DNA from 4 places in the Erwinia sp. LJJL01 genome. Region 3 is predicted to be linked to each of the others. Evidence: predicted binding sites of a transcription regulator. Region 3 holds the regulator's gene; each other region holds the start of a gene.
The links. The regulator CRP, encoded in region 3, controls carbon source genes, mostly activating them, when cyclic AMP is high. The targets are predictions, from matches to a motif close to ATGTGANNNNNNTCACAT.
Positions count from the first base shown of each region.

Region 1: the regulator CRP is predicted to act here: its motif matches at 3,510-3,527, upstream of yrbN (protein YrbN).
Region 2: the regulator CRP is predicted to act here: its motif matches at 4,592-4,609, upstream of udp (uridine phosphorylase).
Region 4: the regulator CRP is predicted to act here: its motif matches at 3,697-3,714, upstream of ACLI4M_RS04400 (nucleoside-specific channel-forming protein Tsx).

Region 1 is NZ_CP178576.1:1,347,135-1,354,713, reverse strand. It holds gene pnp (polyribonucleotide nucleotidyltransferase) at 277-2,415, shown strand; gene nlpI (lipoprotein NlpI) at 2,545-3,429, shown strand; gene yrbN (protein YrbN) at 3,534-3,614, shown strand; gene ACLI4M_RS07065 (DEAD/DEAH family ATP-dependent RNA helicase) at 3,607-5,520, shown strand; gene ACLI4M_RS07060 (luciferase-like monooxygenase) at 5,619-6,629, opposite strand; gene ACLI4M_RS07055 (HlyD family secretion protein) at 6,969-7,579, shown strand, end outside.
Region 2 is NZ_CP178576.1:2,138,556-2,146,134, forward strand. It holds gene ACLI4M_RS10765 (DUF1456 family protein) at 1-115, opposite strand, end outside; gene metR (HTH-type transcriptional regulator MetR) at 214-1,152, opposite strand; gene metE (5-methyltetrahydropteroyltriglutamate--homocysteine S-methyltransferase) at 1,289-3,559, shown strand; gene ACLI4M_RS10780 (dienelactone hydrolase family protein) at 3,607-4,443, opposite strand; gene udp (uridine phosphorylase) at 4,731-5,492, shown strand; gene rmuC (DNA recombination protein RmuC) at 5,671-7,200, shown strand; gene ubiE (bifunctional demethylmenaquinone methyltransferase/2-methoxy-6-polyprenyl-1,4-benzoquinol methylase UbiE) at 7,275-7,579, shown strand, end outside.
Region 3 is NZ_CP178576.1:1,515,851-1,523,429, forward strand. It holds gene ACLI4M_RS07980 (YheU family protein) at 1-92, shown strand, start outside; gene ACLI4M_RS07985 (phosphoribulokinase) at 221-1,090, shown strand; gene ACLI4M_RS07990 (amidohydrolase) at 1,107-2,279, opposite strand; gene ACLI4M_RS07995 (MFS transporter) at 2,276-3,478, opposite strand; gene crp (cAMP-activated global transcriptional regulator CRP) at 3,979-4,611, shown strand; gene ACLI4M_RS08005 (YccS/YhfK family putative transporter) at 4,670-6,751, shown strand; gene argD (bifunctional acetylornithine/succinyldiaminopimelate transaminase) at 6,850-7,579, opposite strand, start outside.
Region 4 is NZ_CP178576.1:772,285-779,863, forward strand. It holds gene ACLI4M_RS04385 (hypothetical protein) at 186-1,211, shown strand; gene ACLI4M_RS04390 (BamA/TamA family outer membrane protein) at 1,214-2,350, shown strand; gene ACLI4M_RS04395 (DUF4056 domain-containing protein) at 2,347-3,501, shown strand; gene ACLI4M_RS04400 (nucleoside-specific channel-forming protein Tsx) at 3,915-4,775, shown strand; gene speG (spermidine N1-acetyltransferase) at 5,056-5,622, shown strand; gene ACLI4M_RS04410 (hypothetical protein) at 5,664-6,083, opposite strand; gene ACLI4M_RS04415 (DUF2002 family protein) at 6,191-6,526, opposite strand; gene ACLI4M_RS04420 (DUF883 family protein) at 6,677-7,000, shown strand; gene nrdH (glutaredoxin-like protein NrdH) at 7,291-7,533, shown strand; gene nrdI (class Ib ribonucleoside-diphosphate reductase assembly flavoprotein NrdI) at 7,538-7,579, shown strand, end outside.

The DNA of each region.
Region 1 (7,579 bases), 170 kb from region 3:
CAATCTGGCAGAAAAGTGGGGAAACCGGACAACCTGTGCGAGATTCGCTGGAAGGGGCCTTTATGGCCCCTTTTTTCACGCAAGCGGCAGCAATTATGCGCAAACTATTGTATTGTTGCTGGGTGTGATCTTCAGTTGCAGAGGTTCGCGCGGCTAATGAGAGGCTTTGTCCCATTGGGGATTAGGGTTGTCATTAGTCGCGAGGATGCAAAAATGAAGATCGGAAATCCACGGCCGGTATAAAAAACTACCCGCCCTGATGTTAAGGAAATAATTTTGCTGAATCCGATCGTTAAAAAATTCCAGTATGGTCAGCATACCGTCACTATTGAGACCGGTATGATGGCTCGCCAGGCAACAGCTGCTGTCATGGTAAGCATGGACGACACTGCGGTGTTCGTAACTGTTGTAGGCCGTAAAAATGCAAAACCAGGTCAGGATTTCTTCCCGCTGACCGTTAACTATCAGGAGCGTACTTACGCTGCTGGTCGTATCCCAGGCAGCTTCTTCCGTCGTGAAGGCCGCCCAAGCGAAGGCGAGACCCTGACTTCACGTCTGATTGACCGCCCGCTGCGCCCACTGTTCCCGGAAGGTTTCGTCAACGAAGTACAGGTTATCGCGACCGTGGTTTCCGTTAACCCACAGGTTAACCCGGATATCGTTGCCCTGATCGGTGCTTCTGCAGCGCTGGCGCTGTCTGGCCTGCCGTTCAACGGTCCAATCGGTGCTGCGCGCGTCGGTTACCTGAACGACCAGTACGTACTGAACCCAACTACCGATGAGCTGAAAGAGAGCAAGCTGGACCTGGTGGTTGCAGGTACTAAAGCCGCTGTTCTGATGGTGGAATCTGAAGCTGAGCTGTTGAGCGAAGACCAGATGCTGGGCGCAGTGGTGTTTGGCCACGAGCAGCAGCAGATCGTTATCGACACCATCAACGAACTGGTCGCCGTTGCCGGTAAACCTCGTTGGGACTGGCAGCCAGAAGCTGTAAACGAAGCTTTACATGGTCGTATCGCTGCACTGGCGGAATCTCGCCTGAGCGATGCTTACCGCATCACCGAAAAACAGGAGCGTTACGCTCAGGTTGACGTGATCAAATCTGAAACCACCGCTGCACTGCTGGCTGAAGACGAAGCGCTGGACGCTGGCGAAATCAGCGACATCCTTCACACGCTGGAAAAAAATGTGGTTCGTAGCCGCATCCTGCGCGGTGAGCCACGCATCGACGGTCGCGAAAAAGACATGATCCGTGGTCTGGACGTGCGCACTGGCGTACTGCCACGTACTCACGGCTCTGCGCTGTTCACCCGTGGTGAAACTCAGGCGCTGGTGACGGCAACTCTGGGTACTGCCCGTGATGCGCAGAACCTTGATGAGCTGATGGGCGAGCGTACCGACAACTTCCTGTTCCACTACAACTTCCCTCCATACTCTGTCGGCGAAACCGGCATGGTTGGTTCACCGAAGCGTCGTGAAATTGGTCACGGTCGTCTGGCGAAACGCGGCGTGCTGGCAGTGATGCCTAAAGGCGATGCGTTCCCATACACCGTGCGTGTCGTGTCTGAAATCACTGAATCAAACGGCTCGTCTTCAATGGCGTCTGTTTGCGGTGCTTCTCTGGCACTGATGGATGCAGGCGTACCAATCAAAGCTGCCGTAGCCGGTATCGCGATGGGCCTGGTCAAAGACGAAAACAACTTTGTTGTACTGTCCGATATCCTCGGCGACGAAGATCACCTCGGCGACATGGACTTCAAAGTAGCCGGTAGCCGTGAAGGTATCACCGCGCTGCAGATGGACATCAAAATTGAAGGTATCACCCGCGAAATCATGCATGAAGCACTGAACCAGGCTAAGGGCGCGCGTCTGCACATCCTCAGCGTGATGGAACAGGCTATCAGCACGCCGCGTGGCGACATCTCTCAGTTTGCTCCACGCATCCACACCATCAAGATCAGCGTTGATAAGATCAAAGACGTAATCGGTAAAGGTGGCTCGGTTATCCGTGCGCTGACAGAAGAGACTGGCACTACCATCGAAATCGAAGATGACGGTACTGTGAAAATCGCAGCAACCGACGGCGACAAAGCGAAGTTCGCGATTCGTCGTATCGAAGAGATCACCGCAGAAATCGAAGTAGGCCGTATCTACAACGGTAAAGTGACCCGCATCGTTGACTTCGGTGCCTTCGTCGCAATCGGTGGCGGTAAAGAAGGTCTGGTACACATTTCTCAGATCGCTGACAAGCGCGTAGAAAAAGTGACTGACTATCTGGCGATGGGTCAGGAAGTTCCAGTAAAAGTGTTGGAAGTTGACCGTCAGGGCCGTGTACGCCTGAGCATCAAAGAAGCCAGCGAGCAGGCTCAGCCTGAAGCAGCTCCAGAAGCGTCAGCGGCAACGCCTGAAGCAGAATAAGCGCATCACCATTGAGTTCCCCGCGCCAGCCGGTGCGGGGAATTGTTTGAACGCGAGGGCGGGATGGCCTTGTGCATGGCAGGCGGATGACAGGATGTGCATCCCAATGTTTGTTTTCAGGAGTGGGAAATGAAGCCATTTTTGCGCTGGTGTATTGTTGCGACAGCTTTAACGCTGGCAGGATGCAGCAACACCGATTGGCGTAAGAACGAAGTTTTGGCAGTCCCTTTGCAGCCTACGCTGCAACAGGAAGTCATTCTCGCTCGCATGGAACAAATACTTGCCAGTCGGTCATTGACCGATGATGAACGCGCACAGCTGTTATATGAGCGCGGAGTGTTGTATGATAGTTTGGGTTTGAGAGCACTGGCGCGGAATGATTTTTCACAAGCGCTGTCTATCAGACCCGATATGCCTGAAGTATTCAATTACTTAGGCATTTATTTAACGCAGGCAGGCAATTTTGATGCTGCCTATGAAGCGTTCGATTCTGTACTTGAGCTTGATCCAACTTACAATTATGCGCGTTTAAATCGTGGTATCGCCCTGTATTACGGCGGAAGATTTAAACTGGCGCAAGATGATCTGCTGGCGTTTTATCAAGACGATCCTAACGATCCCTTCCGCAGCCTGTGGCTGTATCTCACAGAACGTGAGATCAACGCAGACCAGGCCAAAGTTTCGCTGAAACAGCGTTACGACAAAGCGGTTAAGGACCAATGGGGATGGAATATTGTCGAGTTCTACCTGGGTGACATCAGTGAAAAAACGCTGATGGAAAGGCTCCAGGCAGACGCAACGGATAACACCTCGCTCGCTGAACATCTCAGTGAAACCAACTTCTATTTAGGTAAGTACTACCTAAGTCTGGGGGAGAAGGACAACGCAGAAGCGTTGTTCAAGCTGACGGTCGCCAACAACGTTCACAACTTTGTTGAGCATCGATATGCATTGTTGGAGCTGGCGCTACTCGGCCAGACACAAGACGATTTATCAGAATCTGACCAGCAATAGCTGACGAACTTTTATTGCCCGAATTTTCGAAAAGTCATCATCTTAGCGGATGAGGGCCTTTTTGTTCGTCGAAACCACTAATTTGAGCCGGTTCACACTTTTTGATGAAAATGACTGAAAATTTTCACGACGAGTTATGTAGACTGGCCGCCGCAATCTACGAGGCACGTGTACTACATGACTGATATCCAAACTACTTTTGCTGACCTTGGCCTGAACGCCGACATCCTTGAATCACTGAACGGTATGGGCTACGTGAAGCCTTCCCCAATCCAGCTTGAGTGTATTCCTCATCTGCTGGCGGGCCGTGACGTGCTGGGTATGGCACAGACCGGTAGCGGAAAAACGGCGGCTTTCTCTCTGCCGCTGCTGCATAACATTGACCCAACTGTTAAAGCACCACAGATTCTGGTGCTGGCACCGACCCGCGAACTGGCGGTTCAGGTTGCTGAAGCCATGACCGAATTCGCGAAACACATGCGTGGCCTGAACGTGGTTGCCCTGTACGGCGGCCAGCGTTACGACGTGCAGCTGCGCGCACTGCGTCAGGGACCACAGGTTGTTGTGGGTACCCCTGGCCGTCTGCTTGACCACCTGAAGCGCGGCACGTTAGATCTGTCTAACCTGCGCGGCCTGGTGCTGGACGAAGCTGATGAAATGCTGCGTATGGGCTTCATCGAAGACGTTGAAACCATCATGGCGCAGATCCCAGAAGGTCATCAGACCGCGCTGTTCTCGGCTACCATGCCAGAAGCGATTCGTCGTATTACTAAACGCTTCATGAAAGATCCTCAGGAAGTGCGTATTCAGTCAAGCATGACTACGCGCCCGGACATCAGCCAGAGCTACTGGACTGCCTACGGCCGTAAAACTGATGCACTGACCCGATTCCTGGAAGCTGAAGATTTTGATGCTGCTATCATCTTCGTGCGTACGAAAAACGCCACGCTGGAAGTGGCCGAAGCGCTGGAGCGTAGCGGTTACAACAGTGCTGCACTGAACGGTGACATGAACCAGGCACTGCGTGAGCAGACGCTGGAGCGCCTGAAAGATGGTCGTCTGGACATCCTGATCGCGACCGACGTTGCGGCACGTGGTCTGGACGTTGAGCGTATCAGCCTGGTTGTTAACTACGATATCCCTATGGATGCCGAATCTTACGTGCACCGCATCGGCCGTACCGGTCGTGCTGGTCGTGCTGGCCGCGCGCTGCTGTTCGTTGAGAACCGCGAGCGTCGTCTGCTGCGTAACATTGAACGCACCATGAAGCTGACTATTCCAGAAGTTGAACTGCCTAACGCAGAACTGCTGGGTGAGCGTCGTCTGGCTAAGTTCGCCGCTAAAGTTCAGCAGCAGCTGGAAAGCAGCGATCTGGAACAGTACCGCGCACTGCTGGCTAAAATGCAGCCGGAAGATGAGCTGGATATTGAAACGCTGGCCGCAGCACTGCTGAAAATGGCTCAGGGCGAACGTCCACTGATCGTGCCTGCTGATGCGCCACAGCGCCCACGCAGCCAGTTCCGTGACCGTGACGAGCGTCGTGAAGGCGGTCGTGGTGACCGTCCAGAGCGTGGCCCACGTGAACCACGTAGCGAAGCTGCCGGTGACCGTCCACGCCGTGAACGTCGTGACGTTGGCGATATGGAAGTTTACCGTATTGAAGTTGGCCGTGATGACGGTGTTGAAGTGCGTCATATCGTTGGCGCTATCGCTAACGAAGGCGACATCAGCAGCCGCTACATTGGTAACATCAAGCTGTTCGGTACGCACTCTACCATCGAGCTGCCGAAAGGCATGCCGGGCGATGTGCTGTCGCATTTCACCCGCACGCGTATTCTGAACAAGCCGATGAACATGCAGCTGATTGGTGATGCGGTTCCACGCAGCAACGACCGTGGCGGCGAACGTCGTCCAGGCGGCCCGGCACGCGGTGGCTTCGGCGCTGGTGCAGGTCGTGAAGGTGGTCGTGGTGCAGAAGGCGGTCGTCGCTTCAGCAACGAGCGTAGCGGTGAGCGTCGCCCAGGCGGCCCATCACGCGGCCCACGTCGTGAAGACACTGGCGCAGCGCCAACTCGTCGTCGTGATGCATAATCACTGACGCAAAATATAAAACCAGCCTTCGGGCTGGTTTTTTTATGCCTGCAGTTTACGTAGGGTCGAGGCATGCCTCGACCTTTATTCACTAATCACTAAAGTGAATTACGCGCCTGCATCGCCAGCTCGAAAGAGTAGAGCCGCGCCTGGCTGTCAAAGATCTGGCCATTCACCATAATCTCATCCGCCTGCGTTTCGCGCATCAGCGCCGCAAGGCCGTGACGTACCTTCTCTTTATCACCGACCACCGACATGCTCAACGCCTGCTGAACGCCATACTGTTCGGACGGCGACCACAGGTTATCCATGTTTTCTACCGGAGCCGGCAGCGGGCCGGGTTTGCCGCGGCGCAAATTGATGAACTGCTGCTGCATGGAGGTAAACAGGAAGCGCGCATCACGCTCGCTGTCGGCCGCTACCACGTTGACGCATACCATGGCATACGGTTTAGCCAGCCGTTCTGACGGCTTGAAGTTCTCGCGGTAGAGGTGCAGCGCCTGCATCAGCATTTCAGGAGCAAAGTGGGAGGCAAAGGCAAACGGCAGCCCCATCTGAGCCGAGAGCTGCGCGCTATACAGGCTGGAGCCGAGCAGCCAGACCGGAATTTTCAGTCCGGTACCGGGAACGGGCTGCACCGGCGGCGCGGGCTCGTCTTCGGGCGCATCGAACCAGCGGATCAGCTCAGCGACATCGGCCGGAAAATTGTCGACGTGGCCGGCCATATGGCGGCGCAGGGCCATCATGGTGCGCTGGTCTGAACCCGGCGCACGGCCAAGCCCCAGATCGATACGGCCGGGATAGAGCGACTCCAGCGTGCCGAACTGCTCGGCAATCACCAGCGGCGCATGGTTGGGCAGCATCACGCCGCCAGAGCCTAAGCGCAGCGTATCGGTATTGGCCGCCAGATAGCCGATCAGTACCGAGGTGGCGGCGCTGGCGATCCCGGTCATATTATGGTGTTCGGCCAGCCAGTAGCGGTGAAAACCGAGTTTCTCTGACTGCTGTGCCAGCGCGAGTGAAGCGTGGAAGGCATCGCGAGGAGAACGTCCCTGCGGGATCGGGGCAAGGTCGAGTACCGACAACGGTACATTTTTCTTATCAGGCATAGTTGCTCACTTTGTCTAACGGCCGGGAGTGCGCCATGTGCAAAATTACAGGCTACGGGATCTTCTGCCGCTGTAATTGTCCGTTCGCAGCACTTTTGCTAAAACGTTCGGCGATTAATTAGGCTGCTAGTTAAATAAAGTATTACCTAACTGCCAGCATAATTAAACCGCATTATTTACTCGGTTTCCCTCCCCCGGCCGCGCCGCAAAGTGGTTAAACAACAAAAATCGCCACCGGCGAGCGAGTATATTGCTGATAACCTGGACTTTCTTTGCGAAGGATATTGCAATGCTTTGCCTCAGTAACGCCCTGAAGCGACTGATTTCAGGGGCTTTTCGATGAAAAAAAGAGCCTTTTTTACCCTGCTGATTATCATTTCAGGCATCGCTCTGGCCGTCCTTATCCGCGCGCATAATCACGACCTGCTGTTGCAGGGAGAAGTCGATGCCACCGAAGTGATCGTCTCCTCAAAAGCGAAAGGGCGCGTGGTGGAGAAGCGGGTACGGCGCGGCGACGATGTCAGCGCCGGGCAGTCTCTCATCGTGCTGGATGCCCCCGAACTGATTGCCCAGCTTAAGGCTGCCGAAGCGGCGCGTGACCAGGCGCAGGCGACGTTAGACCTCTCCCTGAACGGCACCCGTGAAGAAACGGTTCGTAACCTGAAAGCATTGCTGCAACAGGCTCAGGCGACCTGGCGTGATGCCCAGTCCACCTGGCAGCGCGATCTGAGCGTGGCGCAGAAGGGCTATATCTCCGCCGAACAGCTGGATAATGCCCGCCAGGCGCGCGACGGTGCCTGGCAGCAGGTGCAGGCGGCGCGGGCTAATCTCGATCAGGGGGTAAATGGCGATCGCATCGAGCAGCGTGAAGCCTATCTGGCACAGCTGCGCCAGGCAGAGCAGAACCTGCTGGAGATTAAAGCCCAGAGCGATGAACTGGTGGTGCATGC
Region 2 (7,579 bases), 620 kb from region 3:
TGGCAACTTCGGCTTCTGTTACTTCGCTCTCTGCCAGCGCCAGAATGCTTACCACTTTCGCATCGCTTAAATTCAGCATGTAACGCACGCTGCGCAGGACATCATTATTCGTCATAGGAACTCTCTTTCATTGAAACCATAGCAATGAGCGCATTATAGAGACAATTCGTGAGTTAAACAGGAAAAACCGCCAGCGGCAGGCTGGCGATGGTGTTACAGAGGATTGATCGCGGATAACGGCGTGCCGGGGCGTGAAGCGTCACGCACCAGCGGCAGGTGATCGCAGGCGTGCTGACGGGCGGAACGGATAAACGCCTCCACGATTGGCTGGCGCTGTTCGCCGTCGCGCACGGCGGCATACAGCCTGCTCCACAGGCCGTCCCCTAACGTTTTCGTCACCACCAGCCCCTGGTGTTCAAAACTTTCTACCACCCAGTGCGGCAGTGCGGCAATGCCCATCTGCGCGGAAACCATCTGAATCAGCAGCAGCGTATTATCGACGTTTTTCAGCGCCGGGCTGATGCCCGCGGGCTGCAGGAAATGGCGCCAGATATCCAGGCGCTGGCGCTGTACCGGGTAGATCATCAGCACTTCACTGGCCAGATCCTCCGGCGTGATGTGATCCTTCTGTGCCAGTGGGTGATCCGGGGCCAGCACCAGGCGTACCTCAAAATCAAACATCGGCGTATAGAACAATCCGCTGCGCGGCAGAATATCTGAGGTCAGGACGATATCCAGCTCGCCCTGCTGTAAAGCGGGCTGTGGATCAAAGGTCACGCCCGACTTGAAGTCCATCACGACCTGCGGCCAGCTCTGACGGAAGTTATTCAGCGCGGGCGTCAGCCACTGAATACAGCTGTGACACTCAATGGCAATGCGCAGCGTGGTCTGATGCGGCTCGTGGCATGCCTGAAGCGCGTGCTGGATCTGCGGCAATACCTGCTCTGCCAGCTGAAGCAGGATCTCCCCCTGTGGCGTAAAGCGCAGCGGCTGGCTTTTTCGCACAAACAGGCGAAAGCCAAGGCGCTGCTCCAGATCGCTGAACTGGTGAGATAACGCTGATTGCGTCTGGTGGAGCTGAGCGGCAGCGGCGGCCAGCGACCCGGTATTTCGCAGTGCCTGCAGCGTTCGCAGGTGCTTGAGTTCGATCATGAGAGTCCTTCACATCGACAGTGAACATTTTGCGCTTGTGGTGAATACACTACCTGCGGATTATAGCGGTGTAAACATCTGGATGGCTAAATGAGTCAGCCAGCCCGGTAAATATGGATTCTACGAGGCAAAACTGATGACTATTCTGAACCATACACTTGGATTTCCGCGTGTCGGTCTGCGCCGCGAACTGAAAAAAGCACAGGAAAGCTACTGGGCGGGTAACAGCTCTCAGGAAGCGCTGTTGGCGACCGGTCGTGAACTGCGCGCCCGCCACTGGCAGCAGCAGAAAGAGGCCGGTGTTGACCTGCTGCCGGTCGGCGATTTCGCCTGGTACGATCACGTCCTGACGACCAGCCTGCTGCTGGGGAACGTTCCGGCGCGCCATCTCAATAAAGACGGTTCAGTTGACCTCGACACCCTGTTTCGCCTGGGCCGTGGCCGTGCACCCGGCGGTGAACCGGCGGCGGCGGCAGAAATGACCAAATGGTTTAACACCAACTATCACTACATGGTGCCGGAATTTGTGCAGGGCCAGCAGTTCAAGCTGAGCTGGACTCAGCTGCTGGACGAAGTGGATGAAGCGCTGGCGCTTGGACACAAAATCAAACCTGTGCTGCTTGGCCCGGTAACCTATTTATGGCTGGGGAAAGTGAAGGGCGCCGCGTTTGACCGCCTGAGCCTGCTCAAAGCGATCCTGCCGGTTTACCAGCAGGTGCTGGCTGAGCTGGCAAAACGCGATATCGAGTGGGTGCAGATTGACGAGCCAGCGCTGGCGCTGGAACTGCCAGCCGTATGGCTTGCGGCCTTCAAACCTGCTTATGCTGCATTGCAGGGCCATACCAGACTGCTGCTGACCACCTACTTCGACAGCATCGGCCAGAATATCGATACCATTCGCGTACTGCCGGTGCAGGGCCTGCATGTGGACCTGGTGCACGGTAAAGACGATATCAACGCGCTGAACCGCCAGCTTCCGGCGAGCTGGCTGCTGTCGGTTGGGGTGATCAATGGCCGTAACGTCTGGCGTGCCGACCTCAGCCGCTGGTTTGAGCGCCTGCAACCGCTTGTCGCCGCCCGTAAGCAGCTGTGGATTGGCTCTTCCTGCTCGCTGCTGCACAGCCCGATTGACCTGAGCGTGGAGACCCGCCTCGATGACGAGGTCAAAAGCTGGTTCGCCTTTGCCCTGCAGAAATGCGCAGAGCTGTCGCTGTTGAGCCATGCGCTAAATAACAGTGACCCGGCCTCGCTGGAAGCCTGGAGCGCCCCAATCCGCGCCCGAAAATCCTCGACCCGAGTGCACAATCCGGCAGTAGGCCAGCGCCTGGCGGCAATAACCGCTCAGGACAGCCAGCGTAATCACCGCTATGCGGTGCGCGCGGAGGCTCAGCGCCAGCGCTTCCAGCTGCCTGCGTGGCCCACCACCACCATCGGTTCGTTCCCGCAGACCAGCGAAATTCGTGGCCTGCGCCTCGATTTTAAGCAGGGGCGTCTGGATGCTAACCACTACCGCACCGGTATCGCTGAGCACATCAAGCAGGCGATTGTCGAGCAGGAGCGCCTGGGGTTGGACGTGCTGGTCCACGGGGAAGCCGAGCGCAACGACATGGTGGAGTACTTTGGGGAAAACCTCGACGGCTTCATCTTTACGCAAAATGGCTGGGTGCAGAGCTACGGCTCACGCTGCGTGAAGCCACCGGTGATTATTGGCGACGTCAGCCGCCCTCAGGCCATCACCGTGGAGTGGGCAAAGTATGCCCAGTCGCTGACCAACAAGCCGGTGAAAGGCATGCTGACCGGTCCGGTGACCATTCTCTGCTGGTCATTCCCGCGTGAAGACGTTTCGCGTGAAACCATCGCTAAGCAGATTGCCCTGGCGCTGCGTGATGAAGTGGCAGACCTGGAAAAAGCGGGAATTGGCATCATCCAGATTGATGAGCCAGCGCTGCGAGAAGGGCTGCCGCTGCACAAATCCGACTGGGCCGCCTACCTGGAGTGGGCAGTGGACGCTTTCCGCCTGAACGCCGCCGTGGCGCAGGATGACACTCAGATCCACACCCACATGTGCTACTGCGAGTTCAACGACATTATGGATTCGATCGCTGCGCTGGACGCCGACGTGATCACCATTGAAACCTCACGGTCCGATATGGAGCTGCTGGAGTCGTTCGAAGAATTTGAGTACCCGAATGAGATTGGCCCGGGCGTGTACGACATTCACTCGCCGAACGTGCCGTCGATAGAGTGGATAGAAGCGCTGCTGCTGAAAGCGGCTCAGCGCATCCCGACTGAACGTCTGTGGGTTAACCCGGACTGCGGCCTGAAAACCCGTGGCTGGGCAGAAACCCGCCAGGCGCTGGCGAACATGGTACAGGCGGCGCAAAACCTGCGTAACGCCAAAGCGTAATTATCTGTGTTGTTGATGTGTATTTGGGGCGCTAAGCGCCCCCTTTTTTATGCCTTTGGCGCAACGCCATACTGTTTAAACCACGCCAGCATACGTTGCCAGCCGTCCTGGGCGGACTCGGCGTGATAGCTGGCGCGATAGTCAGCATTAAAGGCGTGACCGGCATCGGGATAGACAATAATTTCCGCATTCGCATTGGCTGCCCGCAGTGCCTGACGCATGGTTTCCACGCTCTCCTGCGGGATGCTGTCATCTTTACCCCCGTACAGCCCTAATACCGGGGCATTCAGATCGACGGCGATATCGACCGGCTGCTTCTGCTGCTTCATGGTTTTATCACCGACCAGCTTGCCGTACCAGGCGACGGCAGCCTTCAGCTGCGGATTGTGCGCCGCATAGAGCCAGGTAATGCGCCCGCCCCAGCAGAAACCGGTAATCGCCATATTGCGCATATCGCCGTCGTGACGCGATGCCCAGTTAGCCACATGATCCAGGTCGGCCAGCACCTGATTGTCCGGCACTTTACTCACCAGCTCTGAGAACAGGGTTGGGATATCGTCATATTCGCTCGGGTCGCCCTGGCGGAAGTAAAGCTCAGGAGCGACAGCCAGATATCCCTCCGCCGCCAGGCGGCGACAGATATCGCGGATGTGTTCGTGAACGCCGAAGATCTCCTGGACGACTAACACCACCGGCAGCGGGCCCGTGGCATTACGCGGTTTGGCGTGAAACGCCGGCATATTCTCCCCCTGAGTGGGAATCGAGGTTTCCCCGGAGATAATCCCGGCGCTGTCGGTAATAATTGTGGTGGCAGCCGTCGGCAGGACTGCGGGCGCAAAGCCTTTTTCGCTCAGTTCTTGAGTCATGTTATCTTCGTTTTTCATGGTTCTCTCCGTGCAGGCGCGAATGCAATCAGCTAACTATAGCCAGGAATGCGATGGGGTCAGAGCTTGAGTGAGGGTATCTCTTTATCACCTGATAAAGCTGAACCACAGGGCAAGTTGTGTCAAAGTGGCATGAGCAAATAATGAAATGTGATGCTGGTCACTATTTTCAGTGTAAGGCGTGTAACTTTCATTTTAATCAGCGACATTAATCACACTAAAGAGCGCCGTTATTCCTTACAGTAGCGCTTAATTACTATCCCCGCTTTCCGCGACAGGAGTTTGAAATGGCACATTCTGACGTTTTCCATCTTGGCCTCACTAAAGCCGATCTCCAGGGCGCGACGCTGGCCATCGTGCCTGGCGACCCGGAGCGCGTAAAGAAAATTGCTGCCCTGATGGACAATTCTGTCCACCTGGCTTCACACCGTGAATTTACCACCTGGCGCGCCGAGCTTTCCGGTAAGCCGGTGATCGTCTGTTCGACCGGTATCGGCGGTCCTTCGACGTCTATTGCCGTGGAGGAGCTGGCGCAGCTCGGCGTACGCACCTTCCTGCGCGTAGGTACCACCGGTGCTATTCAGCCGGACATCAACGTTGGCGATGTGCTGGTGACGACCGGTTCCGTACGTCTCGACGGTGCCAGCCTGCACTTTGCGCCGCTGGAGTTCCCGGCGGTAGCGGATTTCACCTGCACCACCGCGCTGGTCGATGCGGCGAAAGAGGCCGGCGCGCGCACCCACATCGGCATCACTGCTTCATCTGATACTTTCTATCCGGGCCAGGAACGTTACGACACCTGGTCAGGCCGGGTGGTGAGCCGCTTCCAGGGGTCGATGAAAGAGTGGCAGGAGATGGGCGTGCTGAACTATGAAATGGAGTCCGCTACCCTGCTGACCATGTGTGCCAGCCAGGGGCTTCGCGCCGGAATGGTCGCTGGGGTGATTGTTAACCGTACCCAGCAGGAGATCCCGGATGCGGAAACCATGAAAAAAACCGAAAGCGATGCGGTGAAAATCGTGGTTGAGGCTGCACGCCGCCTGATCTAAATTTCTCACTTTGCGGGCAGCGTCTGAAAGCTGCCCGCAAACCGCAACCGCCCCCTCATTTATCTGCGTACCCTCTCCAAAATTTCTCCTAAGCCCGTGAGCAAGTTGCTTTTTATCTGGACATTTATACAGTGCGCCTCTATTTTTCCCCTGTCAGGGTTTCAGCAGGAGAAGCAGGGTGGATCCAACAATCGTTTATAGCGCAGGTATCGGTCTGGTCGGGCTACTGGCAGGGTGGCTGTTCGCCTCTTATCGCAGCCAGCAGCAGCTGGCGAAGGGCGAGACGGAGCGACAGCTGCTGTTACAGGCGTCTGAGCAGGCGCAGGCTGAACGTCAGCGCTTACAGCAGCAGCTTGAGGCCCAGTTACTTGTCCATAAGCAGAGCGAGCAGGAGCTGCGCCAGCTGCACGCTGCGCATGCCGCAGCCGGTGAAAAGCTACAGCACCTCGATCACTGGCGCGCAGAGAGCGACCAGCTCACGCGTGAATTGCGCACTCAGCTGGAGATCAACAGCGCCCAGGAGGCGGAGCTGCGTGAAGTTACCATCCGCCTGGAAGAGACGCGCATGGCGGCTGAAGAGAAGCAGCGCCTGCTGGTCAACAGCGAGCAGCGCCTTAATGCGCAGTTTGAAAACCTGGCAAACCGAATTTTTGAAAACAGCGGCCGTCGCGTCGATGAACAGAACCGCCAGAGCCTGAATGGGCTGATTACGCCGCTGCGCGAACAGCTGGAGGGCTTCCGCCGTCAGGTGCAGGAAGGTTTCGGTCAGGAAGCGCGCGAACGCCATACGCTTTCTCACGAAATTCGTAACCTGCAGCAGCTCAATGCCCAGATGGCGCAGGAAGCGATTAACCTCACCAAAGCGCTGAAGGGCGATAACAAAACTCAGGGCAACTGGGGGGAAGTGGTACTCAGCCGGGTGCTGGAGGCTTCCGGCCTGCGCGAAGGTCATGAGTATGAGACTCAGGTGAATATACAGCTGGAACAGAGTGGCCGCATGCAGCCGGATGTCATTGTGCACTTGCCGCAGGGCAAAGACGTAGTGATCGACGCCAAGATGACGCTGGTGGCCTATGAACGCTACTACAATGGTGAAGATGAAGCCGGGCGTGAAGCGGCGATTAGCGAGCACATCGCCGCCATCCGCAGCCACCTGCGGGGCCTTAGCCGAAAAGATTACCAACAATTGCCCGGTTTACGCTCGCTGGATTATGTGTTGATGTTTATCCCGGTGGAGCCGGCCTTTCTGCTGGCTATCGACCGTCAGCCAGAGTTGATCAACGAGGCGCTAAACCTCAATATCATGCTGGTCAGCCCGACCACGCTGCTGGTGGCGCTGCGCACGATCAACAACTTATGGCGCTATGAGCATCAGAGCCGTCATGCCCAGCGCATTGCCGACCGGGCCGCCAGGCTCTATGACAAAATGCGCTTATTCGTTGACGATATGAGTGCTATCGGCCAGAACCTGGATAAAGCTCAGGATAGCTACCGTCAGGCGATGAAAAAGCTGTCGGAAGGGCGCGGCAACCTGATTGCGCAGACGGAAGGCTTCCGCCAGATGGGCGTTGAGATCAAACGCCCGATAAATCCTCGTCTGGTCGAGCAGGCGCTGCCCGCGGAACAGGGGGAGGAAGATGACGCTGCCGGGGAAGCAGAAAGTGAAGAATTTTCTCCTGCCGCAATGCCACACCGCATCAATGAATAAGCGAGTGGCAAGTGCCTGGTCTGCGTGACTCTGGTACACTTGGCAAATATTTGATTGTAGAGCAGGCAAAACAAATGGCAGATGAATCAAAGGACACCACCCACTTCGGCTATCGCACGGTAGCGAAAAACGAAAAGGCCGAGATGGTGGCTGATGTTTTCCATTCCGTTGCGGCCAAATATGATCTGATGAATGACCTGATGTCTATGGGCATCCACCGCATCTGGAAGCGTTTTACCATCGACTGCAGCGGCGTGCGCCGTGGGCAGCGCGTACTTGATTTAGCAGGCGGCACCGGCGATCTCACGGCAAAATTCTCACGTCTGGTCGGTGAGACCGGTGAAGTGGTGCTGGCCGATATCAACAGCTCAATGTTGAA
Region 3 (7,579 bases):
GCGGCGAGGTGGTGCTGGTGTGGTCCGAGCTGCATGAATCGGTCAATATCATGCCGCGCGGGCAGTTCCGCGCCGGTGCGGAAGAGCAGTAGCGCTGAAGCTGCAAATTGTGGCGGGGCGTTGCTTTTTTGGCATCAATACGCGGCGGAGATGACTTTTCCCGGCGAAACATGATACCTATGATCAGCTTGTCAGACCTTTCTTCAGGGAGTTGTACGCCATGTCAGCCAAATTTCCGGTTATCGCCGTCACCGGTTCCAGCGGGGCGGGAACCACCACCACCAGCCTGGCCTTCAGGAAGATCTTCCAGCAGCTTGACCTGCGCGCTGCCGAAGTTGAAGGCGACAGCTTCCACCGTTTTACCCGTCCGGAAATGGACATGGCGATCCGCAAAGCGCGCGATATGGGCAAACACGTCAGCTATTTTGGCCCGGAGGCCAACGACTTTGGCCTGCTGGAGCAGACGTTTACCGAGTATGGCCTCAGCGGTACAGGTCAGTCGCGCAAGTATCTGCACACCTACGATGAAGCCGTGCCGTGGAACCAGGTTCCGGGCACCTTCACGCCCTGGCAGCCGCTGCCTGGCCCAACCGACGTGCTGTTCTATGAAGGATTGCACGGCGGCGTCGTCACTCCGCAGCACAACGTGGCGGATAAAGTGGACCTGCTGGTCGGCGTGGTGCCGATCGTCAACCTGGAGTGGATCCAGAAACTGGTGCGCGACACCGGCGAACGCGGCCACTCGCGCGAAGCGGTGATGGACTCGGTGGTACGCTCGATGGAGGACTACATCAACTTCATCACGCCGCAGTTCTCCCGCACCCATATTAACTTCCAGCGCGTGCCGACGGTGGATACCTCAAACCCCTTTGCCGCACGCGGCATCCCCTCGCTTGACGAGAGCTTTGTGGTGATCCACTTTCAGGGGCTGGAAGATATCGACTTCCCCTACCTGCTGAGCATGTTACAGGGGTCGTTTATCTCACACATTAAGACTCTGGTGGTGCCGGGCGGCAAAATGGGGCTGGCGATGGAGCTGATAATGGGGCCGCTGGTTAAACGTTTGATGGAAGGTAAAAAGATCGTTTGAGCGGCCCCGGCAGGCGTTACTGCATTAATATCTGATGGATAAAGCCAACGTGCAGGCGCACGCCTATTGCCAGCACGTCCTCATCGAGGCGGAAGTGCGGGTTGTGCAGATTCCATATCGCCCCTTTTGCCTTATTACCGCTACCGACCCAGACAAAACAGCCCGGCACCACCTTCTGATACGCGGAAAAATCCTCACAGCCGAACATCGGATGCGGCAGGATTTTTAACGCCTCATCGCCCAGCGTGCCGACCACCGTATCGCGGGCAATGCGCGTGGCCTCCGGATGATTGACGCCAATGGCGTAGCCCGGCGTCCATTTCAGCGCAAAGCTTCCTCCGGCTGCGGCGGTGATGCCCTCGATCATTTTCTCCATCATCTGCGGGATTTCACTACGCGCACGGTTGCTTAGCGTGCGCAGCGTGCCGCGCAGGTGGGCGCTGTCGGGAATGACGTTATAGCCACCATCAGCGATAAAGCTCGCCACGCTCAGCACCGCCCGATCGTTGGGATCCAGCCTGCGCGACACGATCTGCTGTAGCGCCTGTACCACGCCGGATGCCAGCACCACCGGGTCGACGCTCTCCTGCGGCAGCGCGGCATGTGAACCTTTCCCCTGAATCATCAGATCGAAATTATCGCTGGCGGCGCTGAAAACGCCTTCGGTCAGTCCGGCCGTCCCGGTGGGGAAATTCGGCATGACGTGCAGCCCGAAGATCTTCTCAACGCCGTTGAGCACGCCGTGTTTGATCAGCTCCTGCGCGCCACCCGGCGGCACTTCTTCCGCGTGTTGGAAGATAAAGCGCACGGTGCCGCTTAGCTGCGCCTGCTGATGGCATAGCACCCAGGCCGCACCGAGCAGCATGGCGGTATGCGCATCGTGCCCGCAGGCGTGCATCACCCCGTTGTTTTGCGAGGTAAAGGGTTCATTGTTGAGTTCGGTGATCGGCAGCGCATCCATATCGGCACGCAGCGCGACGCATGGGCCGCTGCGCGCGCCCGGCAGTTCCGCCACCACGCTGGTTGGCGTTGGCCGTTTAATTTTTAACGGGCCAAACTTCGCCAGTTCAGCAGCGACATAATCTGCGGTGCCATGCTCATGGAATGAGAGTTCGGCATTGGCATGAATATGACGCCGCCACACCAGCACTTTGTCGGTGATTTCCTTGCTTAACGTTTCAGTGTTCATGATAACTCCGGGTTTAAGGAAGAGAGGTAAGCACGCCGGCTGCCCGGCAGAAGAGCCAGTCCCGCCAGCAGTATCGCTATCATCAGAAACAGAAAGGCACCAAGGTAAGTGCCATGGCCAGCGGCCACTAAATAGCCCATCACAATCGGCCCGACGAAGCCGCCCAGTACTCCTCCGGCATTCAGTAAACCGATAATCGAGCCGGTCACCGCGAGCGGAAAACGCTTCATCGGCAGCGTAAAGGTGGTGATAAAGGTGCCGATAAGGGCCGCATTGGTAATACAGAGGCCGATTGTGCTCATCAGCACGCTGGAGGAGAGGTAAATCATCAGCATCCCCGCCGCCGCAATCAGCGACGCCAGGCAGATTACCCAGGGTTCACGCCCGGCCAGATAACGCCCCACCAGCCAGCCGCCAGCCACCGATGTCAGTGCGCTACCAACCCCGGAAATGCTCATCATCTGCCCGACGGCGGAGAGCGGCAGTCCGCGATGAGTGAGAAAGCTGGGCAGCCAGCTCACCAGGCCGTAAACCGGCACATTCAGCAGAAAGTTAGTGCAGAACAGCTGCCATAAAAGCGGCTGGCGTAGCGCACTGTGCAGGCCGACTTCGCCAGCTGGAATGAGGATCACCCGCGGCGAGCGCGGCAACAGCAGCACCATGCTCGCGGCTACCATCAGCACCAGCACGGCCAGGATCATATAGGCGTGATGCCAGTTCATTTTATCCAGCGCCCATACCGCCAGCAGCGGCCCGATGGCCATCGCCAGCCCGGAGGAGGAGAGCAGCAGCGACTGGGCGAAGGTGCGGTGATGCAGCGCAAAATTGGCACTTACGGCTTTCGCGCTGGCGCTTGGATAACCCGAGTGGCCGATCCCCGCCATAAAACGAAAGCTCAGCAGCAGAGCAAAGGTGACACCGAGCCAGCCAAACAGCAGCGCACACAGCCCAAGCAACGACAGCGAGAGCACCAGCATGCGCCGGTAGCCTATGCGATCGTTTAACCAGCCGGCGGGAAACTGAAACAGCGCATAAGCGAGGAAGAAGATGCCACCGATATATCCCACCTGCTGCGGCGCGAGATGGAACTCCTGGCGAAGGGGTAATAGCACAAAGCCCATCACCGTTTTATCCAGATAGACAAGGACATAGCCCATAAACAGCAGGCAGAGCATTAATGCATGCGAAGTCACTTTCATAACGCGATCCTGTAATAAATCTGAAGAATCAATCTGTTAGATTTGAATTCCACAATCGGTTATAAATTGAACCATAGCAATTCATCCATCGTTGCACTTAACATGCTGATAACATTTTTTTTACGCACACACCGGCATAAATTCTGAAAATTAATCTTTTCTTTATGATTAATATCAATAATTTATTGGTATATTGCCGCATGCTGTTGCGCAGCCAGGTCCCCTTTCAGGACTTTTTCCCACTATGCTGAAGCGAGACAACAGAAGACAGTGCGTGCAAGCTGTGCTACAAACAAAGCTGTAATATTTCGTCGGCACTTCGATGCACGAGAAATACGGGACGACAAAACGAGCCAAGCTCTGATCAGAGGCCCGGAAAAATTTTCCTATGGGAACGCTTGAATATTTCTACGCCTGACAGGGAATACCCCCCTGTGCACCCTAAGCATTGCAAAATGACGGGTGACATTAGGCTCGATTACAACAGAGGATAATAGCGAATGGTTCTCGGCAAACCGCAAACAGACCCGACTCTCGAATGGTTCCTGTCACATTGCCATATTCACAAATATCCATCCAAAAGCACGCTGATCCATCAAGGTGAAAAAGCGGAAACCCTCTACTACATCGTCAAAGGCGCGGTAGCGGTGCTGATCAAGGATGAAGAAGGCAAAGAGATGATCCTCTCTTACCTCAATCAGGGTGATTTCATCGGTGAACTGGGCCTCTTTGAAGAGGGTCAGGAGCGTAGCGCGTGGGTACGTGCGAAGAGCGCCTGTGAAGTGGCTGAAATATCTTATAAAAAATTCCGTCAGCTGATTCAGGTGAATCCTGACATCCTGATGCGCCTCTCATCACAGATGGCGCGTCGCCTGCAGGTGACGTCTGAGAAAGTGGGCAACTTAGCTTTCCTCGACGTGACGGGCCGCATTGCGCAGACGCTGCTGAACCTGGCGAAACAGCCGGATGCCATGACCCACCCGGATGGCATGCAGATTAAGATTACCCGCCAGGAGATTGGCCAGATTGTCGGCTGCTCTCGTGAAACCGTCGGCCGTATTCTGAAAATGCTGGAAGATCAAAACCTGATCTCTGCACACGGTAAGACTATCGTCGTTTACGGCACACGCTAACCGGCGCTGAACTCACGGCGCGACATCCCTGTCGCGCCTTTTTTATTTGGTGCAGCGCATGTGGCGGAGAATCATCTATCACCCCGAAGTAAACTATGCCCTGAGACAGACGCTGGTGCTGTGTCTGCCGGTGGCGATTGGCTGGCTGCTGGGCGACCTGCAACGCGGCCTGCTGTTCTCTTTAGTGCCCGCCTGCTGCAACAACGCCGGTCTCGATACCCCCCATAAACGCTTCTTCAAACGCCTGATCGTTGGCGGCAGCCTGTTTGCCTTCAGCAGTTTCCTGATCCAGTTTGCGGGCGCTGAAGGCGTTCCGCTGCCGGCGATCCTGCTGGTGATGGCGCTGCTGCTTGGCGTCACCGGGGAGATCAGTCCGCTGCACGCCCGCCTGCTGCCTGCTTCGCTGATTGCCGCCATCTTCACCCTCAGCCTCGCCGGGCGCATGCCGATGTGGGAACCCCCGCTGCTGTATATCCTCGGCACCGTCTGGTACGGCGCGTTTAACTGGTTCTGGTTCTGGCTGTGGAAAGAGCAGCCGATGCGTGAAACGCTCAGCCTGCTGTATCGCGAGCTGGCTGACTACTGCGAAGCAAAATATACCCTGCTGACCAAACTCACCGATCCACAAACCGCCCTGCCTCCCCTGCTGGCACGTCAGCAAAAAGCGGTCGATCTGATCAACACCTGCTACCAGCAGATGCATATGCTTTCTGCCAACCGCGACAGCCATTATCAGCGCCTGACGCGGGCTTTTCAGGTGGCGCTGGATTTACAGGAGCACATTGCCGTCAGCCTGCATCAGCCGGAAGAGGTGCAGAAACTGGTGGAGAAAAGCCACGCCGAGGCGGTGATCCGCTGGAATGCGCAGACCATTGCTGCGCGGCTGCGGGTACTGGCCGATGATATTCTCTACCATCGCTTCGCCGAGCGTTTCACCATGGATAAACAGCTGCAGGCGCTGGAGAAGATCGCCCGCCAGCACCCGGATAACCCGGTCGGTAACTTCTGCTACTACCACTTCAGCCGCATTGGCCGCGTACTGCGCACTCAGCACCCGCTCTACCGCCGCGACCTGATGGCCGACCGTCAGCGCCGCCTGCCGCTGCTGCGGGCGCTGAAGAGCTATCTGTCGCTGAAATCGGCCGCGCTGCGCACCGCTGCGCGCTTCGCGGTGATGCTGACCTTTGCCAGTTCGCTGGCGCTGTTCTTCAACCTGCCGAAACCGTACTGGATCCTGATGACCGTGATGTTCGTCAGCCTGAACGGCTATAGCGCCACCCGCGTGCGCATCCAGCACCGAGCGCTCGGCACGCTGGCCGGGCTGGCGGTTGCCGCCGGGACGCTGGGCATGCACGTGCCGGAGCCGTGGATACTGAGCATCATGCTGGTGATTACCCTGGTGAGCTATCTGTTTATCCGCAAGTTTTATGGCTGGGCCACGGTAGGCTTTACCGTCACGGCGGTGTACACGCTGCAGCTGCTGTCGCTGAACGGCGCGCAGTTCCTGCTGCCGCGCCTGATGGATACGCTGATGGGCTGCCTGATTGCCTTTGGCGGCATGATCTGGCTGTGGCCGCAGTGGCAGAGCGGGCTGCTGCGCCAGAATGCGCACGATGCGCTGGAGACCTACCAGAGCGCGTTACAGCTACTGCTGGGCAACGAACAGGATGCGGTGAAGCTGGCGTATCAGCGCATGGAGGTAAACCAGGCGCACAATGCGCTGTTTAACTCGCTGCATCAGGCGATGCAGGAGCCGGGCTTTAACTCCAGCTATCTGTCCGATATGCAGCTGTGGGTGACGCACAGCCAGTTTATTGTCGAACATATCAACGCCATGACTATCCTGGCACGCGAACACACCATGCTGACGCCGACGCTGGCGGAGCGCTATTTACAGTCGTGTGAGATTGCGCTGCAGCGCTGTCAGCAGCGGCTGGAGTATGACGGGCCGAGTTCAGAGACTAACGTGCTGGAGGTACCGGAAGATTTTCATCAGGGGCCGGTGACCATTATGGAGCGCCATGTGAAGCGCATTCTGGGGCATCTTGGCGTGATGTATACCATTTCATCACTGACCTGGAGCCAGCGCCCGCATCATGGCCGCTGGCTGTCACGACGCCTGAGGAAATCCTCAAAATAACGTAGCGGCGGACCCTTTATTTCGGTCCACCCGCCAGCAGCATGCCCATCATCAGCAAGGGGCGACCGGAAAAAAGGTCGCCCCCTACGATCAAGCGATCACCTCAGCACCTTTTCTATCGCCGTGGCAAACCGCGCCATGCCTTCGGCGATATCGGCCGGTTCAATGACCAACGACGGCGCAAAACGCATCACGTCGGTGCCGGCAACCAGTACCATCACCCCTTCAGCTGCGGCGGCATTGAGGATATCGCGCGCTTTGCCCGCATGCTGCGGCTTAAGCGCGGCACCAATTAACAGCCCCTGCCCGCGAATATCGCTAAACAGATCGAAGCGGGCATCCAGCGCTTTTAACTGCTCGACAAACAGCTGGCGGCGTTCGGCGACCCCGTTGAGCACTTCCGGCGTATTGATAATATCCAGCGCCGCTTCCGCCACCGCACAGGCCAGCGGATTGCCGCCATAGGTGGTGCCGTGTACGCCTGGGGCCATCACCGAAGCAATCTCGTTGGTGGTCAGCATTGCGCTCACCGGGAAACCGCCGCCCAGCGCCTTGGCTGTGGTGACGATATCCGGCTTCACGCCGTAGTGCTCATGGGCAAACAGCTTGCCACTGCGCCCCATGCCGCTCTGCACTTCATCCAGCACCAGCAGTGCCTGATGCTCGTCACACAGCTGACGCAGCCCCTGTAGAAACTCCTGGGTCGCAGGGATCACGCCACCCTCACCCTGGATTGGCTCAACGACAATCGCGCAGGTGTGATCGTCGATCACCGCTTTCACCGCCGCCAGATCGTTGAACGGCACATGGACGATATCCGCCGGTTTC
Region 4 (7,579 bases), 740 kb from region 3:
GCTGCCGGAACGGTAGAATTCAAATATTTAAGAATAAGATTAACCCGTAGTAACTAGCATTAGCATTGAACGTTGGGATAGCCAAAAAGTTCAACCCAAGCGCATTTTATGGCGTAATTATTAGCATAAAACTCATATAGACTTCTGCGCACAACTTACACTAACGCTATACATGGATTGTAATAATGAACCAGAACTCACGCAAAAAGGCCAATATGCTTATCGGGCTTTTTTTAAGCTCTGCTCCCGTATCAATGGTGTTCGCCGCTATTCCCAATGCTGAGAAACACCCGCTCGCACTTGATTATCGTCACGCGCCTGATCCCTCTGCACTGAGTCAGGAACCGAAGCCAGCCAGAGCGCCCGATCTGTTTGGTGAAACCACCGGGCCACTGCCATTCTTTGGTGAGGAAATTCGTCAGCGTGGTTATGATCTGCCCGACCCTTACGGCATTGGTTATAACTATATGGATATGCACCAAAATATTAAGGTAAACAGCATTAACTTTAGCGGACTATCATTATTTGGCACGCCGCTACCGAGCGATAATTTTAAGATCAACGTTGGACATACCCGTGAAAAATCTCAGACGCACACCGCGCGCCTGGATACCTGGCTATTCCCGTTTATGAACATATACGGCATCGTAGGGCATACCAAAGGCTCTTCCGTTTCCCGGATTGATACGGTGGCAGCGGGCGCTCAGGTTCTGTATAAAGACCTCGATTTTAAGCTTAAATTTAAAGGCACCACCTATGGCGCAGGCACCACCCTGGCCTATGGCTATCATGACTGGTTTGGCACGCTCGATTTTAACTATACCCGCACCGATTTCGATATTCTGGATGGTAACACCCATGCCTTCACCTTCACGCCGCGCGTAGGCTATCGCTTTACCGTACCGGGTTCCGACAGGTTCAATATTCCGCAGTCCCATGCCAGCCTGTGGGTTGGCACCATGTATCAGGATGTCTCACAGGACTTTCGTGGCAATATCAGCAACCTGCATATGCCTGCTGAGTTAGCCGGACTGGTTAAATTTGTTAACCAGGACGATAAGGGCCGCTTCCGGGTGAAGCAGCACTTGCAGTCACCGTGGAATATTCTGGTCGGTGGGCAATATGAAATAACCCGTAACTTTAATATTACCGCTGAAGCCGGGTTCGAGAAGCGTAACAGCGTGATGCTGGGCGGCGAGTTCCGCTTCTGAGTATGCGGCTAAACTCTTCGCTGTTATTTGGCCTGCTCTGTATTTCCCCTGTTACGCAGGCCACTTTTTTGCCCGGCAGGGTGACCCTCGATCGTTACCTGGCAAAACTGGGGTCAGACCAGCAGGTGAATACCGCGCAGGGCATTGACTGGGGCATCGTCCCCGGTCCGTTTTATACCCCGGAACTGGGCATCGGTATTGGCGTTGCGGCTGTCGGGTTGTACCGGCCCGATCGGCAGCAGGAAAACACACCGCTCTCGTCGCTGGCTCTGACAGGCTTTGTCAGTTCGACCGGGGCTTTCGGCTTCGGGTACGAGAATGACACCTTTTTTCACCATGACCAGTGGCGGTTTTATATCGAGGGTGACCTCAGCCATCGCCCGCTCTACTACTGGGGGCGGGGCTATCGTGAAGGGCGCCATCGCCACGACAGGCAAAAATATGACTCCAGCCGTTTTAACGCCACGCCACAGCTGCTTTATCGGCTGCGCGCCAACACCTATGCCGGGCTTGGCTGGGCGGTTTCATGGGAGCGTGCTTCCGCGTTGCAGGATAAGCCATCGGGCGGCTTTTCGCGCCATCCCGTCGCGCTGGATCAGCTAAACTCCGGCTTCAGCCTGCTGTTCAGCTATGACACGCGCGATTTTATCGCTAATCCGTCGCAGGGGCAGGTGTTGAGCATCCATTACACTGATTACCTCCCTTCGCTGGGCAGCGATAACCGCCTTAAGGTCTGGGATCTGCAGTATGACCGTTACCACCCGCTTAATGACTCCACGCTGCTGGCCTGGGAGCTGTATAGCCGCCTCGCGACCGGGCAGGTGCCGTGGACCATGCTGGGTTCGCTGGGCGACAGTCGCCACCTGCGCGGCTATTATCAGGGGCGCTTTCGCGCGCGAAATATTGTGACTACCCAGCTCGAACTGCGGAAAAAACTGAGCTGGCGCCATGGCGTGGTGGGCTGGGTCGGCGCGGGCAGCATGTCTCAGCGCCCGAGTGAAGTGCTGGATGGCCACTGGCTCCCTTCGATTGGGGTTGGCTACCGCTTCGAGTTTAAAAAACGGATGAATGTGCGGCTTGATTACGGTGTCGGTCAGCGCAGCTCCGGTTTCTATTTCCAGGTTGGTGAAGCATTTTGATCGCGCGTCTCTTACTCGCGTTCAGCCTGTTGCTGGCAGGCTGCCAGGCTCCACCTCTGGAGAACCGGCCGTTTAACGCGGTGAATTTACAGGGCCCGGCCACAGTCGCCAGCCAGGTCTGGCCGGTGATAGCCAGGCTGCCCGCACCGCAGGGCCTGCGCCCCTGCTGCGCCTTCGGTTATAACGTGCGGGCAAAAGTGCTGGGTATTCCCGTTCCAGGATTCAAAATCGGCAACGTCATCGCCCCGGACGATAGCGGTCAGCATCACTATAATGACCACTTACTGAGTATCCTCAGCACGCTGAGCGGTCTGAATCGCGAACATGACGGCATCATCTATACGCTGCGCGGCGGTTTTATCGATCTCGCCCACGTGCGCGATACCGCCGATAATACCCTGTGGCTATTCAGCCAGATCTGGCCGCGCCTCGGCCAGGCTTTCACCGTCAGGCTTGATGATGAGCTGGGGCAGCGCACGATCCGCCTGTGGCCGTTTACCCCGCCCGCGACTGCGCTTGCGCGCTACCATCTGGCCGTGATGATGGCCGCTCAGCTGGCTTATCAGCTGGCGGTGTGGCATGAGGTGGCGCAGTGGTACGGTTTTGAGTCGGTACCTGGCTACCCTGAAGCCGTGTCGGCATTTTCACCGGAAGACCTCTATTCCAACCTGCTTGGCGCGCGCCTTGCCAGCGACCTGTTGAACCATGGCGGCGCCAGCACGCTCAGGCAGTATCAGCGTACAATGGCGCAGGCAATCCCGCAGGCGCTGGCGCAGCTTGAGGCAGTCAGCCCGCAGCAGACCCGTTTTCACTTCGATATGCTCGACGGCAAGTGGTGGAATAGCCGCTGCCGCCTGCCGGATAAATTCCTGGTACGCCGGCGCAACTATCTTACTGGCGCCCTGCGCTACCCTACCCGCCCGGCCGAGCGCGTGCCGATGCTGTGGCTGACGCTACCCGACAGCTTTCATGGCCAACCGCTCAGCGCTTTCGCCCGGCTGGAGATCTGGCCCGGTAACAATATGAAACAGCTGGCCGCGCCCAAAAGCCCCAGGATTTTCTATCGCTTTGCCGATTTTGCCACGCTGGCGCAGCAGGCAAAAGAGGTCGACCGCCGCCGGCTGCTGCGTATCGGCCAGCGCTGTAAATGAGTATTTTATCGCCATTATCGCGTTGTTTTTCATAAGATAAAGTTATGTCTTAGCGTTCATTTTTTGCCCTCGCCGTTAGCCCCTGGATCGCTGCTTGCTGCTTTCCGCTGCCGATCTCACCAGGCAACCGATTACGCTGGCGAGAAAGCAGGCAAAAGCCCTTTTGCCAGAAAGTTCCCCTCCACACGCCAATAAACGTGATACACATCACACTTTAACTGAATTGAAATGAAACAGAATTTGACAAGTGTGAGCGATCTCTATTTCCTTATAGCCTGTTCGCGGCACACTGCCGCTGCATTCAAGGCGGGTGTTTTCGTCGCATCAATAATCACCCATCGTCGCCCGTAGAAACCGTAACCCGATCGTCGTGCTGGCTGCCGCGCAGGGTCACAGAGCATGTGGTAATAATAATGAAATATAAAATTATGATGGCTGGTGCGCTGGCCGCGCTCTCTTATACCAACGTTTCTTTTGCACAAGATAGCAACCCGGAATATGTTTCTGACTGGTGGCACCAGAGCGTAAACGTGGTGGGCAGCTATCACACCCGCTTCGGGCCGCAGCTGAATAATGACCTGTATCTGGAATATGAAGCCTTCGCCCACAAAGACTGGTTCGATTTCTACGGCTATATCGACGTACCTAAATTCTTCGGCGTGGGTAACGGCAATGACGTTGGCGCATGGGACGATGGCTCACCGTTCTTTATGGAGATCGAACCGCGCTTCTCGATCGACAAACTGACCGGCACCAGCCTGGCATTCGGTCCGTTTAAAGAGTGGTACTTCGCGAATAACTATATCTACGATATGGGTGACAATAAGGCCAACCGCCAGAATACCTGGTATATGGGCCTGGGCACCGATATCGACACCCATTCTGATATCGGCCTGTCGCTGAACGTGTATGCGAAATATCAGTGGGAAAACTACACTGCTGCCAACGAAGACAGCTGGGACGGTTACCGCTTCAAGGTGAAATACTTTGTGCCGCTGACCCAGGTTTGGGGCGGCAACCTGAGCTATATCGGCTTTACCAACTTTGACTGGGGTTCTGACCTCGGTGATACCGCAGGCCGCAGCAGCAACTCGATTGCTTCCAGCCATATTCTCTCGCTGGGCTATGACCACTGGCACTACTCGTTCGTGGCGCGTTACTTCCACAACGGCGGCCAGTGGGAAGATGGCACCGAGCTGAACTTCGGCAAGGGCAACTTTAACGTGAAGTCGAACGGCTTCGGTTATTACGTGGTGGTGGGTTACAACTTCTGATAACCCGCTGCGGGCCGATCGAAACAAAAGATCGGCCCCTACGTACTGCCTGGATCGCGGGCCGATCGAAACAAAAGATCGGCCCCTACGTACTGCCTGGATCGCGGGCCGATCGAAACAAAAGATCGGCCCCTACGTATTGCCTGGATTGCGGGCCGATCGAAAAAGAGGATCGGCCCCTACAAACGATGATTCAACGCGCCTGAAGGCGCGTTTTTTTTGTGCCCGCTAAAACGCTATACTCGGGCCGGCAATATTGCCTCTGCAAAAAGGAATTTTTATGTCTGCGAAGTCCGTCGACCACAGCGTTAAGCTGCGCCCGCTGGAGCGTGAAGATCTGCGTTTTGTCCATCAGTTAGACAACAACGCCAGCGTGATGCGCTACTGGTTTGAGGAGCCGTATGAGGCCTTTGTTGAGCTGTCTGACCTTTACGACAAGCATATTCATGACCAGAGTGAACGGCGTTTTGTGGTGGAACATGACGGCAGCAATGCCGGGCTGGTAGAACTGGTGGAGATCAACCATATCCACCGTCGCGCCGAGTTTCAGATCATTATTGCCCCGAGTCATCAGGGTAAAGGATTGGCAACAAAGGCGGCCAGACTGGCGATGGATTACGGTTTTTCGGTGCTGAACCTCTATAAACTTTACCTGATCGTCGATAAAGAGAACGCCAAGGCCATTCATATTTATCGCAAGCTGGGTTTTGAGATTGAAGGGGAGCTGATCCACGAATTCTTTATCAACGGCGAGTACCGCAATACCATTCGCATGTGTATTTTCCAGCATCAGTATCTGGAACGCTTCCGGCCACCGCACGCCATGGTCAATCCAACGGCGCAGTAAACCATCAGGCCGGATCGCTCCGGCCTGAATCGTTTATCCGCTTAGCCGCGCGCGCCCACCGGGTTCATGATGGTTTGCAGGATTTCCGGCTCAATTTTATACATTCCCCCGTAGAACGGGTCCACCACCAGCCAGCCGGGGAAGCCAAGCAGGGGAATATTGCCGAGCAGATACCACAGATTCGGGCTCTCTTTCAGCGGCAGGGTTTGCGGCACGTAGCCAGGCCGTTCCAGCATCACCCGGTATTTTTTCTTGCCGAAGTAGCTGCCGTTCGACTTAAGAAGGCTGACGGTTTTTGGCGTATAGCCTTCAGCCACCGCGATGCCCGTCTCATCCTGCACCACAAACTTCACCCCCGGGGGCTGAGTTTGCAGGGTCACATCCTGACGCTCACTGCCGACAATCGTCGCGCATCCACTTAACATCCACGCTGCTGCCAGCGCTGCTATCAGCCGTTTCATGGTTAACCTGCTTTTATCCCAACATGACAGTAGTCTAAGCGTTGCGTGGACAAACAAGCGGGCTAATAGCGTATGAATTGGGCGCTTATTCCAGCCTTGGCCACCAGTCAGCCAAACATCTTTTCCAGATAGCGCTCAAGTGCCATGCGCGAGCTGAAGCCGTGGGGGATGCCGTAATGGTCGTTCGATTCCCCGGCCAGATACATCGGGAAACGCACATAGTGGTCGCAGGTTTTCACGTCTGATGATGCCAGTGCCAGCGACTGGCTGCGCTCCTTTAACGTCGGGTGGATCACCAGTGCCGTCCGCCCGAGGCGCGCCTCGCGATTGACGTAGACATAGTCTTCACCACGACGATAACCGTAGGTTTTTGTGGTAACCGCGTCCATTTCAAATCCCGCTTTTTCCAGTACGCGAGCAACCTCATCAGGTCGTAGATACATGCTTATTCCTCTCAGTCTGCCAAACCCCGCAACCTTACAACGGCTGCGCAGTCAGGGCTTTCGGATTAGTCCATAAACGCCGCCCGGCGGTTGGCGTTATGTGAAGCTGTTCTATACTAATAGTAGGTTTTTACAGTAAGGGAGCAAAAAATGTTCAACCGGACATCGAAAAATAACGATATCGACCTGAATCAGGATGTTTCCCAGCTGGCGGACAGCCTCGACGATCTGCTGAAGTCTTACGGCAGCAAAACCAAAGATGAAGTGGAAGGCGCACGTTCACGCGCTGAAGCGCTGCTGAAAGAGACGCGGGCGAAACTGCACGGCAATCATCGTCTGACGCAGGTGGCAAAAGACGGTGCCGGGCACGTTGATAACTACGTGCGCGATAAACCCTGGCACGGAGTTGGCATTGGTACCGCGCTCGGTATTTTTGTCGGTGCACTGATCGCGACGACCACATCCTCACGCTGATTATTGACAAAATTTAACTGATTGATCATCGGCCCGTGGCGAAAGCTGCGGGCTTTTTTATTGCCTGAAATTTTTTTATCTGACGCAAACCTTGCGGCACAAGGGCTGGATGCGAGGTGGATTACCATATGCAAAAATACTATATGTTGTGTGGTTGCATTTCAGCATCGCTATATCTAGTATTTACTCCATCAAGACCACGCAACCAGTTGTGGTCGCGGCGGCGCCAGTAGTGTTACCAGAAAGCGCCTGTTAAGCCAGTCAAACAGCCATCAAGGTAAATACGAATCATGCGCATTATTATTTACACTAAAGATAACTGTGTCCAGTGCAATGCAACAAAAAACGCGATGGACCAGAAAGGGATTGATTATCAGCTGATTAATCTGGACCACGAGCCGACCCACGTGGACGCGCTGAAATCGCTGGGCTACCGTCAGGTGCCGGTGGTCATGGCGGAGCAGGACCACTGGAGCGGCTTCCGCCCGGACAAAATCCAGGCCCTGAGCCAGCTGGCACAGGCGCGGGGATAAGCTGATGACAACGCTGGTCTACTTTTCCAGCCTGTCAGAAAACACC